DNA from 3 places in the Streptosporangium brasiliense genome. Region 1 is predicted to be linked to each of the others. Evidence: riboswitches for the same ligand, from Rfam matches in the RefSeq annotation. Region 1 holds a riboswitch; each other region holds the start of a gene.
What was found. Region 1 has a riboswitch for cyclic di-AMP ahead of J2S55_RS26840 (coiled-coil domain-containing protein). Riboswitches for the same ligand answer to the same signal wherever they lie in the genome.
Positions count from the first base shown of each region.

Region 2: it holds a riboswitch for cyclic di-AMP, as region 1 does, so the genes downstream of both, J2S55_RS23665 (C40 family peptidase) here and J2S55_RS26840 (coiled-coil domain-containing protein) in region 1, are expected to answer to the same signal.
Region 3: it holds a riboswitch for cyclic di-AMP, as region 1 does, so the genes downstream of both, J2S55_RS04850 (C40 family peptidase) here and J2S55_RS26840 (coiled-coil domain-containing protein) in region 1, are expected to answer to the same signal.

Region 1 is NZ_JAUSRB010000002.1:3,948,487-3,953,225, reverse strand. Features, by position in the region: gene J2S55_RS26855 (HD domain-containing protein) at 1-105, shown strand, start outside; gene J2S55_RS26850 (DeoR/GlpR family DNA-binding transcription regulator) at 190-990, shown strand; gene galT (galactose-1-phosphate uridylyltransferase) at 987-2,066, shown strand; cyclic di-AMP (ydaO/yuaA leader) riboswitch at 2,138-2,273, shown strand; gene J2S55_RS26840 (coiled-coil domain-containing protein) at 2,315-3,286, shown strand; gene J2S55_RS26835 (fibronectin type III domain-containing protein) at 4,021-4,739, shown strand, end outside.
Region 2 is NZ_JAUSRB010000002.1:3,266,252-3,270,990, forward strand. Features, by position in the region: gene serA (phosphoglycerate dehydrogenase) at 1-1,466, shown strand, start outside; gene J2S55_RS23660 (hypothetical protein) at 1,779-1,901, shown strand; gene J2S55_RS23665 (C40 family peptidase) at 1,965-2,609, opposite strand; cyclic di-AMP (ydaO/yuaA leader) riboswitch at 2,597-2,824, opposite strand; gene J2S55_RS23670 (3-isopropylmalate dehydrogenase) at 2,993-4,039, shown strand; gene J2S55_RS23675 (branched-chain amino acid aminotransferase) at 4,213-4,739, shown strand, end outside.
Region 3 is NZ_JAUSRB010000001.1:1,091,837-1,096,575, forward strand. Features, by position in the region: gene J2S55_RS04840 (C40 family peptidase) at 1-915, shown strand, start outside; gene J2S55_RS04845 (hypothetical protein) at 1,198-1,578, shown strand; cyclic di-AMP (ydaO/yuaA leader) riboswitch at 1,827-1,985, shown strand; gene J2S55_RS04850 (C40 family peptidase) at 2,131-2,586, shown strand; gene J2S55_RS04855 (hypothetical protein) at 2,693-3,478, shown strand; gene J2S55_RS04860 (M48 family metallopeptidase) at 3,475-4,739, shown strand, end outside.

The sequences.
Region 1 (4,739 bases):
GCGGCGGTGCTGCGCGCGCTGCTCGACCTGCCGGCGATCTTCAAGATCGCCGATCTTGAGGAGTCGGCCAGGGCGAACATCCATGCCGAGCTTGAGCGGCTGTGAGCAGCTATTCACCAGAATTCAACACCGATCACCCAGCTGCCCCGTGATAATTTGGTGGAATCTGTTTGATTAAGGAGTTGGTCAATGCTCGCCCAACAGCGGCAGCAGGCGATTTTGGAGCGGGTGCGCAGCAGCGGCGGGGTCCGGGTCGCCGACCTCGTCCGCGAGCTCGGCGTGTCCGACATGACGATCCGCAGGGATCTCGAGGTGCTGGCCGAGCGCGGCCTGGTGGAGAAGGTGCACGGCGGGGCCACCGTCGCCGGCCCCGGCTCGACCGAGGAGCCCGGCTTCGCCGCCAAGTCGGTGCGCCAGCAGCCGGAGAAGGAGGCGATCGCCCGGCACGCGGCCCAGCTCGTCCGGCCCGGCACGGCCATCGCACTGTCGGCCGGGACCACGACCTGGACACTGGCCGGTTCCGTGGTCGACGTGCCCGACCTGACGGTGATCACCAACTCGATCCGGATCGCCGACGTCTTCCACCGCTCCCCCCGCCCGGACCGCACCGTCGTGCTGACCGGCGGCGTCCGCACCCCCTCCGACGCGCTGGTCGGGCCGGTGGCCGTGGCGGCGATCCGCGGGCTCCATGTGGACACCCTGTTCCTCGGCGTGCACGGGATGAGCGCCCGCGCCGGGTTCACCACGCCCAACCTGCTGGAGGCGGAGACCAATCGCGAGCTGGTCGCCTCCGCGCACCGCCTGGTGGTGCTCGCCGACCACACCAAGTGGGGGACGGTGGGGATCAGCACGATCGCCGAGCTGGCCCAGGCCCATGTGGTGATCACCGACTCCGGCCTGCCGGAGGAAGCCCGCGACGAGCTCACCGCCCAGGTGCGCGAGCTGATCATCACCGAGCCGCAGCAGGAGAGCGAGGCGCTGAGCCGATGAAGCGCACCATCACCCACCTGGCCGACGGCCGGGAACTGTTCTACTTCGACCGGCAGGACAGTGCCGACCGCGGTGCGATCGACCAGCGGGACCTGCCGCCCCGCCCCGCGGCCTCCGAGCTGCGCTACGACCCGCTCACCGAGGAGTGGATCGCGGTGGCCGGGCACCGCCAGGGCCGCACCTTCCTCCCCCCGGCGAGCGAGTGCCCGCTGTGCCCGTCGACCCCCGGCCACCTGACCGAGGTCCCCTCAGCCTCCTACGACGTGGTCGTCTTCGAGAACCGCTTCCCCTCCTTCTCCTCCCAGATCGGCGAATACCACCAGGTCGGAGGGTTGAGCGAGGTCCGTCCGGGGGCCGGGCGGTGCGAGGTGGTCTGCTTCACCTCCGATCACGACTCCTCCTTCTCCGCGCTCTCGGCCGACCAGGTCGAGCTGGTCATGGAGGCGTGGATCGACCGTACGGCGGAGCTGTCGGCGATGCCGGGCGTGGAGCAGGTGTTCTGCTTCGAGAACCGGGGGGCGGAGATCGGGATCACCCTGGCCCACCCCCACGGCCAGATCTACGCCTACCCCTACGTGACCCCGCGCACCAAGCTCTCCCTCGCCGCGGCCGGACGCCACCGGGAGCGGACCGGCCGCAACCTGTTCGCCGACGTGCTGGCCGCCGAGCGGGAGGCCGGGATCCGCGTGGTCGCCTCGAACGAGCACTGGACGGCCTTCGTCCCCGCCGCGGCGCGCTGGCCCGTGGAGGTCCACCTCTACCCGCACCGCCAGGTCCCCGACCTGGGCGCGCTGGAGCCCGCCGAGCGCGCGGCGTTCGGTCCGCTCTACACGGAGGTGCTGCGCCGCCTGGACGGGCTGTACGGCGTGGTCATGCCGTACGTCGCGGCCTGGCACCAGGCGCCGGTGAACGTCGGGCGCGACCTCTCCTATGCGCACCTGGAGCTGTTCAGCATCCGGCGGGCGCCGAACAAGCTGAAGTATCTCGCCGGGTCGGAGTCGGCCATGGGGGCTTTCGTGAACGACGTCCTTCCCGAGGAGGCGGCGCGCCTTTTGCGAGAAGTTGTCACAGGATGATCACTTATTAGTCTCAGATTGGGGTCGCGTTACCTGGGGTTTACCACTACTATCCTCACACATCGGACCTGATGTCCGAAATGCCTAATTCCGGGCGCGTCGCCCGGGAGCCGGGGAACCACCGCACTTGGGGTGAACCACTTCGGTGGAAGGGCTTCCTCCAGCCCGAACCCGTCAGCTAACCCGGTAGGCGGATGGAGAGGAGAGTCGTGGCGGCTCTATCCCCCACGTTCCGTCGCCATGCGGCCTTGACCATTTCCGTGGTTTCGGTCCTCGCGTTCACCTCCGGCACGGCGACCGCGGGCAGCGCGGCCCCCAAGCCCAAGACCGCGGGCAGCGCGGCCCCCAAACCCAAGGAGTCCCAGCTCCGCGCCGAACTGGCCGACCTGAACAAGCGGGTCGACACGCTCATCGAGACCTACGCCGCCAAGCGCGAGTCCCTCAGGAAGGCCCAGGCCGCGGAGGTGGTCGCCAAGGCGGACCTGCGCAAGGCCGAGACCGCCTACCAGGAGGCCGACAAGCAGGTCGACTCCATCGCCCAGCTCCGCTACCAGAGCAGCACCGGCGACCTGCCGTCCCTGCTGTTCTCCACCAACGTCGACATGGGCGGCGCCGCGATCATGCAGCAGCTCACCGCCCAGCAGAGCGCCTACCTGCAGGGCTTCGCCCAGAGCCGGGACCTGAAGAAACAGGCGGCGGAGAAGGCGGCCGGGCTCACCGAGCAGATCGGCCAGGAGGCCGCGGCGGTGGCCACCCAGCGCAAGGAGGCCGAGAAGCTGATCGACGCCATCGAGAAGAAACTCGACGCGCTCGTCCCCACGGGCTCCGGCCGCCGGGCCGACGGCAGTTGGGCGCCCCAACTGCCCACGGGCGCCGACAACATCACCGACCGCACCCGGATCATGCGCGAGGCCATCGAGAAGCGCTTCGCCCTGCCCTACACGGTCGGCTGCTACCGGGCCGTGAACGACGGCGGCGAACACCCGCTCGGCCGCGCCTGCGACTTCATGATGAGCACCGGCGGTTCGATGCCCTCGGCCGCCCACGTCAAGCTCGGCGACGAGATCGCCGCCTGGGCCGTCAAGAACAGGGCCAGCCTCGGCGTCAAATACGTGATCTGGCGCCAGCGCATCAACTCCGGCTCCGGCTGGCGTCCCATGTCCGACCGCGGCGGCGTCACCGCCAACCACTTCGACCACACGCACATCTCGATGTACTAGCGTCCTGCTGCCCTGTCCCGTCCCGTCCTGTCCTGTCCTGTCCTGACCTGACCTGACCTGACCTGCGCCTGCGCCTGCGCCGCTGTGGCGACGGTCCTGACGGACACGCGGCGACCTTGATGCGGGCGGCGAGCCGCAGCGCGACACTTCCGGAAGCGGGACGTCACGCGGCTTGCCGCCCCTCGGCGGAGCGAGGACGCGCTCCTGCTTGCCGCCGAGCGGCTTGACCTGCCCACGCGCGTGGACGATGCCGCGCGGGCGCAGGCCGGGGCGCCCGACTGTTCCCGGACAGCCGGCTTGTGGGCGTATCCCACACGGCGACTTGCAGCGACTTGGGGCGAGTAGTGCTCGTTGAGCACTTCCTGCGACGCCTCCATGTATCTACCTTCTTCTCTCCCAGACGCTCTGTCGGGTTGTGTCCCCGGCTGTCCTGAAGTCGCTGGACACCCCAGGCAGCCTCCCCAGAGTGCGGACGGCGCTGCTGGAGCGCACGCGCTGTCACATGGCCGGCAGCGCCGCCCGGACAGGCTTTCCGGCGGTCCCAGTGGCCTCCAGTCGGTTTCCAGTGCGTGCCGCGACAATCGGCCCCTGATCGATCGGCCTTGGCGGAGCTGCTTGAGGGGTGCGTGGTGAGGGGGACCCAAGCCGGTTGCACGGCCGCGGAGCGCAGCCATCCGTGCCCGGCACGGCGGATCGGCTCCCTGTCAGAGATCGCCCCGATGAAGGGATGAAGGATGGACAGGTTGTTCCGGAGAAAGATCCACGGACTCGCGGCTGTACTGCTGATCCCGCTGCTCCTGGTGTCCACGGCCACTGTCGTGCATGCCGGTGCGCGGGCAGCGCCGTCCGCCCAGGCGGCGCCGCCCGACGGAAAGGGGACGGAGCGGGAGAAGCGGAGGGAGAAGGCGGAGGAGAAGCGGAAGGGGTCACCGGACGGCCTGGTGGACCTGCACATCACCGCCGCGCCACCCGAGGGGTTCAAGCGGCCCGCCCGAGTGCGCAAGCTCGTCGAGGGCAGAGCCCCGTCCCTGACCCTCGCATCGGCTCCGTACGGCGAGCTGGAGAGGGTCGAGCACCAGCCGGGGTGGGGAAACCAGGTGAAAGTCGTCGGCTGGGCCATGGACGACGCCTCGGCCACCGCGCCCAGCCAGGTGCTGGTCTACAACAGGACATCGTCCTGGTGGACCACCGCTGACGCCTATCGGCCCGATGTCGCACATTGGGGGACAGGCGACCGCCATGGCTTCGACCTGATGGTGCCGATCGCCAATCCTGGACGGAACACCGTCTGCGTGACGCTCTATGATCACACGGCCACCGTGCCCGGCCCGGAGATGTGCGCGGGTTTCACGGTCGCCGACCCGATCGGGGCCATGACCGGCCTGGGGTGGGAGGGCGACGGGAAAGTCACCGTCACAGGCTGGGCCATCGACCCCGACACCGCCGATCCGGT
Region 2 (4,739 bases), 680 kb from region 1:
CCGACGTGGACGCGCTCATCGTGCGCAGCGCCACGCAGGTAGACGCCGAGGCCATCGCGGCCGCCCCCAAGCTCCGGGTCGTCGCCCGGGCCGGCGTCGGCCTGGACAACGTGGACGTGGAGGCCGCCACCAAGGCCGGCGTCATGGTCGTCAACGCGCCCACCTCCAACATCACCAGCGCCGCCGAGCACACCGTCGCGCTGATCCTCGCCTCCGCCCGCAACGTCGCCCAGGCGCACCTGGCGCTCAAGGGCGGCGAGTGGAAGCGCTCGAAGTACACCGGTGTGGAGCTCGACGAGAAGGTCGTCGCCATCCTGGGCCTCGGCAAGATCGGCCAGCTCGTCGCCCAGCGCCTGCAGCCGTTCGGCGTCGAGCTGATCGCCTACGACCCCTACCTGCAGCCGGCCCGCGCCGCGCAGATGGGCGTCCGCCTGGTCTCGCTGGAGGAGGCCCTGCGCGAGGCCGACTTCATCACCGTGCACCTGCCCAAGTCCAAGGAGACCATCGGGCTCATCGGTGACAAGGAGCTCCACACGGTCAAGCCGTCGGTGCGCCTGATCAACGTCGCCCGCGGCGGCATCATCGACGAGAACGCGCTCTACTCGGCGATCAAGGAAGGCCGCGTCGCCGGCGCCGGCATCGACGTCTTCCCCAAGGAGCCGGTCACCGACAGCCCGCTGTTCGAGCTGGACCAGGTCGTCGTCACCCCGCACCTGGGCGCCTCCACCCACGAGGCCCAGGAGAAGGCCGGCACCCAGGTCGCGCGCAGCGTGAAGCTCGCCCTCGCCGGGGAGTTCGTGCCGGACGCGGTCAACGTCCAGGGCGGCGTCGTCGCCGAGGACGTCAAGCCGGGCCTGCCGCTGGCCGAGAAGCTCGGCCGGGTCTTCACCGCCCTCGCGGGCGAGGTCGCCACCAGGCTCGACGTCGAGGTCCGCGGTGAGATCGCCTCCCAGGACGTCCGCGTGCTGGAGCTGGCGGCGCTCAAGGGCATCTTCACCGACGTGGTCGAAGACTCGGTCACCTACGTCAACGCCCCGCTCCTGGCCAAGGACCGCGGCGTGACCGTCGAGCTGGTCACCAGCTCCGAGAGCCCCGACTGGCGCAACGTCGTCACCGTCCGCGGCGTGCTGGCCGACGGCCGCACGGTCTCGGTCTCGGGCACCCTGTCGGGCCCGCGTCAGATCACCAAGATCGTCGAGGTCAACGGCTACCAGATGGAGATCGAGCCGACCGACCACCTGTCGTTCTTCACCTACACCGACCGCCCCGGCATCGTCGGCGTCGTCGGCCGCATCCTCGGCGACCACAGCATCAACATCGCCTCGATGCAGGTGGCCCGGGACGCGAAGGGCGGCAAGGCCCTCATCGCGCTGACCGTCGACTCCGCCATCCCGGCCGACGTGCTCGACGTGATCGGCGCCGAGATCGGCGCCGACAGCGGCCGCTCGGTCGACCTGGCCGACTAGCGCGTACGGCGACGGCTGCCGTCCCCGGGAAGCCGGGGGCGGCAGCCGTTGTGCGTCTCAGCATGTGAGAAGTGTGTACGGAGTGCGGGACGGTGTCCGTACGGGCAGGTAACCTGGCAGGAAATGCGCCAGGTTCTCGCACTCATTACCTGCCGCGGCGGGGCCTGACAGGGCAGGCCGGCAGCCCGCCGCGGTGTGGCGGCGCACGCCGGCCCCGCGCCGCCGGTCCGCGATCCGGACCCGCGGCACTCAGGCCCGGTCCGATCCGTGACCGGAGTCCGGACCATCTCTCCCTGCCCGCATGCGACCGAGATGAGAATCGCCATGTACGACATGTATCCCTGGAACCGTCCCGAAGACGCCGAAGACGAGGCCGCCGACGCGCTCCAGACCGCCCTGGACCGCCGCGACAACGGGGGCGCTCCCACCCGCTAGCCGGGTAGGGCTCTCATTCCGACCCGCGGGGCGCCGGTCCGGGTGACCGGCGCCCTCCGGGGATCAGGGGGTGGCCTGGAGCATCGTGGGGGCGGGCTGGGCCGCGAGCTTGGCCTGTTCGGCGGCGAGCTTGACGCCCGTGCGGTCGGGGCGGACGCCGCCGACGAACGTGCTGCGACGCCAGGAGTTGAGCTTCTCCTCCTTGACCACGTCGCCGGTCTGCGGGGCGTGGACCATGTAACCCGGCTTGGTGATCATGCCGACGTGCCCGAGATTGTGGAAGAAGACGAGGTCGCCGGGCTTGAGGTTCTTCCAGGAGACCTTCTTGGAGAACGCCGCGTACTGGGCGGCGGCCACGCGGGGCAGCTTGATCCCGGCGGCGCCGTAGGCGCGGAGCATCAGGCCGGAGCAGTCGAAGCCGCCGTTGCCGGTGCCGCCCCAGACGTAGGGCGTGCCGCGCTTGGACATGGCCCACTTCACGGCCTTCTTCCAGGCGGGCACGGGAGCATCCTTGGTGATGATCTCCTTGAGCTTGGGCCCGGTGAGCGGCGCGGTGGCGGTGACGGGGGCGGGGGCGGGGGCCTTGGGAGAGTCGGCCTTGGGGGAGTCGGCCAGCGCGAGAGACGGGGTCGCGAGCACGGCGGTGCCGGCGACGAGCAGGGACAGGACGCGGGGGCGAATCTTGCCGGACAGGATGGTTCCTTCCATAGGGCCGGCCGGGTTAGCTGTCGGGCTCGGGCGTGGAGGCCGCCCTACGGCGCGCGAAGCGCTGATTCGCCCCAAGGGATCCGTGAAGGCGGCTCAGGACATGGCTCCGCCAGGCGAAGCGCGGAGTCCTGGGCGGCCGTGGGTCCCGGAAGTGGTTCCCCGGCTCCGCGCAGGCCGAAGGGGGGACGGCCCGGCGGATTAGGCATCGGTTCGAATGCAGAGGACCATAACGAAACTTAACGAAAGGGTCAATACGTCGCAAAAGCGGACAAAGGGATCACAGGGGTCGAGACTGCTGTGGATCATGAGGTCCCGTACGCGCGAAAATGTCCGATGGGTGAGATCGGTGTTCGATTACCGAGACGGACCGGTAAGGTGCCTGCATGGATTCGCGCAACATTCGTCTGGCAGTCATCCCCGGGGACGGGATCGGAGTCGAGGTCGTCACCGAGGGCCTGAAGGTGCTCGAAGCGGTCGGCACGAAGGTGGAGACCGTCACCTACGATCTCGGCGCCAAGCGCTACCACCGGACCGGTGAGACCCTTCCCGACGCGGTCCTGGACGAGCTGCGCGGATACGACGCGATCCTGCTCGGCGCGATCGGCGACCCCAGCGTGCCGCCGGGCATCCTGGAGCGCGACCTGCTGCTCAGGCTCCGCTTCGAGCTCGACCACTACGTCAACCTCCGTCCGGTCAAGCTCTTCCCCGGCGTCGAGACCCCGCTGGGCAAGGCCCGCCCCGAGGACATCGACATGGTCGTCGTCCGTGAGGGCACCGAGAGCCTCTACGCGGGCGCGGGCGGCGTGCTGCGCCGCGGCACCCCGCACGAGGTCGCCACCCAGGAGTCGCTGAACACCGCCTTCGGCGTCGAGCGCGTCGTCCGCTACGCCTTCGACAAGGCGCTCGCCCGTCCCCGCAAGAAGCTGACGCTGGTCCACAAGACCAACGTGCTCACCTACGCCGGTGACCTCTGGGCCCGCACGTTCGACCGGGTCGGCCTGGAATACCCCGACGTCCAGACCGACTACTGCCACGTCGACGCGGCCTCGATGTTCTTCGTCACCCAGCCGGAGCGGTTCGACGTGATCGTCACCGACAACCTCTTCGGCGACATCATCACCGACATCGGCGCCGCCGTCGCCGGCGGCATCGGCCTGGCGGCCAGCGGCAACATCAACCCCGACCGGACCGCGCCGAGCATGTTCGAGCCGGTCCACGGCAGCGCCCCCGACATCGCGGGCCAGGGCAAGGCCGACCCGACCGCCACGATCCTGTCGGTCGCCATGCTCCTGGACCACCTCGGGCTGGCCGACGAGGCCGCCAAGGTCGAGCAGGCCGTCGCCGACGACCTGGTCGAGCGGCTCACCGGCTGGACCGGCCGGACCACTCACGAGATCGGTGACGACATCACCGCCCGAGTAGCCGGCTGACAGAGCCGCCTCCCCCACCCAGACGCGTCTGGCGGCTCACAGAAGCTGCCAGGCGCGTCTTCGTTTTATCCCGGCAGTGCCGGTTTTCGACACAGATGCAGTAGTTTCCCGTTACCTGGGTCCACCGCAGAATGGACCCAAGGGCAGACCGCCTCAAGAGAAGGATCTCCGCCATGACCACCGCTCAGAAGCTCAGCTTCGACGTGCAGCTCTCCGACCACGCTCGCACCGCAGCCGAGCGTGAGCAGGTACTGGCGAGCCCCGGGTTCGGGCAGGCATTCACCGATCACATGATCTCGATCGACTACACCGAGGGGGAGGGCTGGCACGACGCGCGGCTCACGCCGTACGGCCCGCTGAGCCTGGACCCGGCGACCGCGGTCTTCCACTACGCCCAGGAGCTCTTCGAGGGCCTGAAGGCCTACCGTCAGGAGAGCGGCGCGATCGCGTCCTTCCGGCCCTACGCCAACGCCGCCCGCTTCAACCAGTCGGCGGTGCGGATGGCCATGCCGGAGCTGCCCGAGGAGGCGTTCGTCGAGTCGCTGGAGCTCCTCGTCCAGACCGATCGCGAGTGGGTCCCCACCACCCCGGGGCACAGCCTCTACCTGCGCCCCTTCATGATCGCCACGCAGGCCGCGCTCGGCGTCAACTACCCGTCCCGGTCCTACCGCTACATGGTGATCGCCTCCCCGGCGGCCGC
Region 3 (4,739 bases), on a different contig from region 1:
CCGGTCGGCGGGGCTCTCGCCGAGCCGAAACCGACGGTCGCTCAGGCCAAGAAGAAGCTGGACAAGCTCAACGAGCAGGCCGACAAGGTCGTCGAGAAGTACAACCAGGCCGGCGAGAAGCTGAAGAAGGCCCGGAAGAAGTACGAGACGCTCAACACCGATCTCACGCGTCAGAACGCCAAGGTCGCCGGGCTCCGCCAGGAGCTGGTCACGATGGCCGTCAGCAGCTACCAGCTCGCCGGTGTGACCGGCTGGCAGGGTCTGATGAGCCAGCCCGACCCCGGGCTGCTGCTGGGCGGCCTGGCCAGGGCCGAGCAGATGTCCGCCGCCCGCGCCCGCTCCCTGGAGGCCTTCGACGAGGCCAACAAGGCGCTGCGCGACAACCGCGACAAGGCCAAGGTCGCCCTGGGCGAGGCCGACGCGACACGCGACGAGCTGGCCGCGGAGAAGGCCAAGGTCGAGAAGATGGTCAGGGCCCAGACCAAGCTGCTGCGCGAGCTCGGCACCTTCAAGACCGGCAACCCCAACAGCACCGGGATCCAGTACAAGGGCCCGGCCTCGGGCAACGCCCGGGCCGCCCTGGACTTCGCCTTCGCCCAGATCGGCAAGCCGTACCAGTACGGAGGCACGGGTCCGGGCGGCTGGGACTGCTCCGGCCTCGTCCAGGCGTCCTGGCGCAGCGGCGGCGTCAGCCTCCCCCGCACGACCTGGGAGCAGTGGAGCTGGGGCGCGAGCCGCAAGGTCTCACTGAGCGAGCTCCAGGCCGGAGACCTCATCTTCAGCGAGGGCCTGGGCCACGTGAGCATCTACGCCGGCAACGGCCGGATCGTCCACGCCCCGCAGACCGGAGACGTCGTCAAGGTCGTCCCCCTGTCGGCCTACGGCCGCCGCCTGGTCGGGGCCGTCCGCCCCTGACGGCCGGTCTCCCGGAGCAGCCGCCCGCTGTTCTTGCCCGCCGGGCGCCTGCGCTTGTTCTTGACCGCCGGGCGCCTGCGATGGCTGTCCGTCCCTGATGGCCTCTCCTGGAGCGTCCGTCCGCCCCGACCGCCGGTCTCCCGGAGTGTCCGGCCGCCCCTGACAGCCAGGCGCTTGGAGCAGCCGGCCGCTCCGGGCCAGGCGTACGGCCCTGCCTCAGGTCCGCCGGACGCCCCTCGCCGCGGCTCTCGTGAGAGGCGTCCGCGTTCAGCGGAGGCGTCGATGCCTCGCGCGGCCGCCCGGGACCCGGGAGGTCTGGCGGCCACCACCGCCACGGCCTACGACACGGCGGGCCGGACCGCCGGGACTACCCGGCCCGGGGGCGTGGGGCGGGCCCCGCCCCCGGCCGTGCTCTCCCACGACCCGGGCACCGGCAGGGTGCTGGAGGAGCGGCGAGTCGACGGCGCGGGCACGTTCACCGCCCGCTACGGCGAGGAGGGGGTCTTCGACGCCGACGCCGACGCCGACCGGAGCCGCCTGGCGGCGATCACCGCGGAGGCGGACAACGCCTGCGAGTCCTGGCCTGGCGACCCGCTCCGCCGACGGGGATCGAAGATCGCAATAAGTGTGACTGATGTTACAGAAAAGACGATCTTCACATGATGCTCAGGAGAATGTGACGAGAGTCATAACGGGATAAGAGAACCGCCTATCACGCAGGGATTACGGAACTTCGGAAGTTCTTATCGATCTCCATTTCCTTTGCATTGCTTTGCTGAAATTTGGGGATCGGAGTACCTTCTGGCGTCGCGGTGGCACGCCATGTCACCGCGATGGATGCCTGCCCGGAAGCCGGCATTCCGCTAAAGAATCCAACTGGCCGCCGCTCCCCTGAGGGGTCGGACCCCACCCGCGGCGGCCTGCCGAATCCGTGCAGCCAGGAGGCATGGAACCGGGGACCCAAGGGCCCTCAAGGTATGGCCAGGGGTGAATCGGCATATGTCATGCCGTAGGGCGACTTCCCCGCCCGAATCCGTCAGCTAACCCGGTAGGCATCAGTGGAAGTCCCAAGGAGAAATCCTGTCTACCACCCTGCGTAACCCTCGTCTGTCGCGCCTTGCCCGCCTTTCCCTCGGCGGTGTCGCACTCACCCTGACCGCCTCCTCCGGAGCGGTCGCGCTGGGCTCCGCGGCGGCACAGGCGGAGACGGACAACGTGCATGTCATCCAGGTCAAAAGCACCGCGAAGGCCGCCAAGGCCGGGACGGGCAGGACCAGGAAGGCCGGCACGAGCAAGGTCGCACGACAGAAGGCGAAGGCGGCCAAGGCCGTCTCGGCGGCCACGAAGCAGATCGGCGATCCGTACCGGTGGGGAGCCTCCGGTCCCGGCGCGTTCGACTGCTCCGGGCTCGTCCAGTACGCGTGGCGCAAGGCCGGCGTCTCCCTCCCCCGGATCACGCACAGCCAGTACCGCGCCGTCAGGAAGAAGGTCTCGTGGCGCAGCCTGCGCCCCGGTGACCTGCTGTTCTTCTACGGCAAGGGCCACGTGGGCATGTATGTCGGCAAGGGCAAGATGGTCCACTCGCCGAGCAGCGGCAAGACGGTCCGGACCGTGCGGCTGAAGGGGTACTACAAGTCCTCCTTCGCCGGAGCGGTCCGCCCCGGCGGCTGACGGAGGGAATCGGCCCCGCCCATCCCCGGTGGATGGACGGGGCCGCTCCATGTCCGTCGAGTGGATGGACGGGCCGCTCCGTGTCCGTCGAGTAGCATCGACTCATATGTCCGCCCCGAGAGGGCGCCGCGCCGTGCTCACCGGGATGCTGGCGCTGATGGGCGCCGGCCTGACCGCCGGAGCGGGACCGCTCCCGCAGCGGACGCGCGACCCCTGGCCCGGCTCCGCCACCATGGTCCGCGGCGAGCACTCCGTCGTGATCGGCCACCACGTCCCCCGGGCCGACCTCCGCGACCTGGCGTCGCGGGCCGACCGCGCCGGCCGCGCCGTCGGGCGGATCTGGGGGCCGGTCCGGCCGGTGATCCTCTTTCCCGCCACCGACGCCGAGGCGGCGGCGCTCGCGGGCGCCGGGAGCACCGGCGGCCTGGCCGCGATGGCCACCGCCGACCGGGTGATCGTCCTGCCGTCGGGCTACGCGGAGCTCAGCGAGGTCGGCCGGGACGTGGTGATCGCCCACGAGCTCACGCACGTGGCCACCGGCGCGACCAGGGGCGGCCGGGTGCCGGCGTGGCTGTCGGAGGGGTTCGCCGACTACGTGGGATACCGCGACGCCGGGATCGGGGTCCGCGAGGCCGCCGCGGAGCTGGCCGAGGAGGTGCGCGCGGGCACCCTGCCCGCCCGGCTGCCGGAGGCCGCCGACTTCGCCCCCGGCGCGCCGCGGCTGGCGCAGTCCTACGAGGAGGCCTGGCTCGCCTGCCGCTACATCGCGGAGCGCTTCGGCGAGAAGGCGCTGGTGAGGCTCTACGGTAGCGATGTCGGCAGCGCACTGGGCCTGTCGCGGGCGGAGCTCACCGCCGCCTGGCGTGACCACCTCCGGAGGGAACTGGCATGACGACGGTCGTGACGGAGGCGCGCCCGGGGGTCCGGGCGGCCGGGTGGGCGCTGGCCGCCCTCGGCGTGGCCACGCTGGCGATCGTGGCGCTGACCACGCCCTGGCGGGCCCTGCCCGCCGCGGCCCCGCCCGTCGCCCCGGACCCGGCCCGGGACTTCACCCCCGACCAGATCGCCCGCTCCGAGGCCTTCGACGCCGTGCTCAGCGCGCCCGCCTACCTGTCGCTGGGCCTGACCCTGGTGGTGGCCGGGCTTCTGGTGGCCACCCCGCTGGGCGCGCGGCTGCTGGGCCGGCTGCGGGGGCCGTGGTGGCTGCGGGTGCTGCTCGGCGTCCTCGCGCTGTCGGCGGCGACGCAGATCCTGCGCTGGCCACTGGGCATGTGGTCGGAGACCTACCTGCGCGAGTTCGGCCTGTCCACCCAGCACTGGCCGGACTGGACGGCCGACCGGCTCAAGAACATCGGCATCCAGGCCGGGCTGAGCGCGATCATGGTGCTCGCGGTGGTGGCGCTGGCGCGCCGCTACCGGCGCTGGTGGATCCCCGCGGCCGTCGGCGCGTTCGTGCTGACCGTGGCCGCCTCCTTCACCTACCCGGTGCTGATCGAGCCGGTCTTCAACGACTTCACGCCGATGCCCGCCGGACAGCTCCGCGACGACCTGCTCGCCATGGCCGACCGCGACGGCGTGCCCGTCGAGGACGTCCTCGTCGCCGACGCCTCCCGGCGGACCACCGCGCTCAACGCCTACGTCTCCGGGTTCGGCGCGACCCGCAGGATCGTGGTCTACGACACGCTGCTGCGGGCCCCCGCGGACGAGGTCGAGCTGGTGGTCGCGCACGAGCTGGGCCACGCCAAGGCCGGTGACGTGCTGTACGGCACGCTCGTCGGCGGCCTGGGCGCGGCCTGCGGGGCGTGCCTGCTCTATCTGGTGACGTCCTGGGGGCCGGTACGGCGGCGCACCGGGATCGCCTCGGTGGCCGACCCGAGGGCGGCCGGCCTGCTCGTGGGGCTGCTGAGCCTGGCCACGGTCCTGTCCGGGCCGGCGCAGAACCTGGTCAGCAGGCACATCGAGGCCCGCGCCGACGCGCACGCGCTGGACCTGACCAGGGACCCGGCGGTGTTCGTGTCCATGCAGAAACGGCTGTCGGTCACCAACATCTCGGACCTGTCGCCGGACGGCGTCGAATACGTGCTCTACGTCTCACATCCCACCGCGCCGCAGCGCATCGCCATGGCGCGTTCCTGGGCCCTGCTGAACGGCAT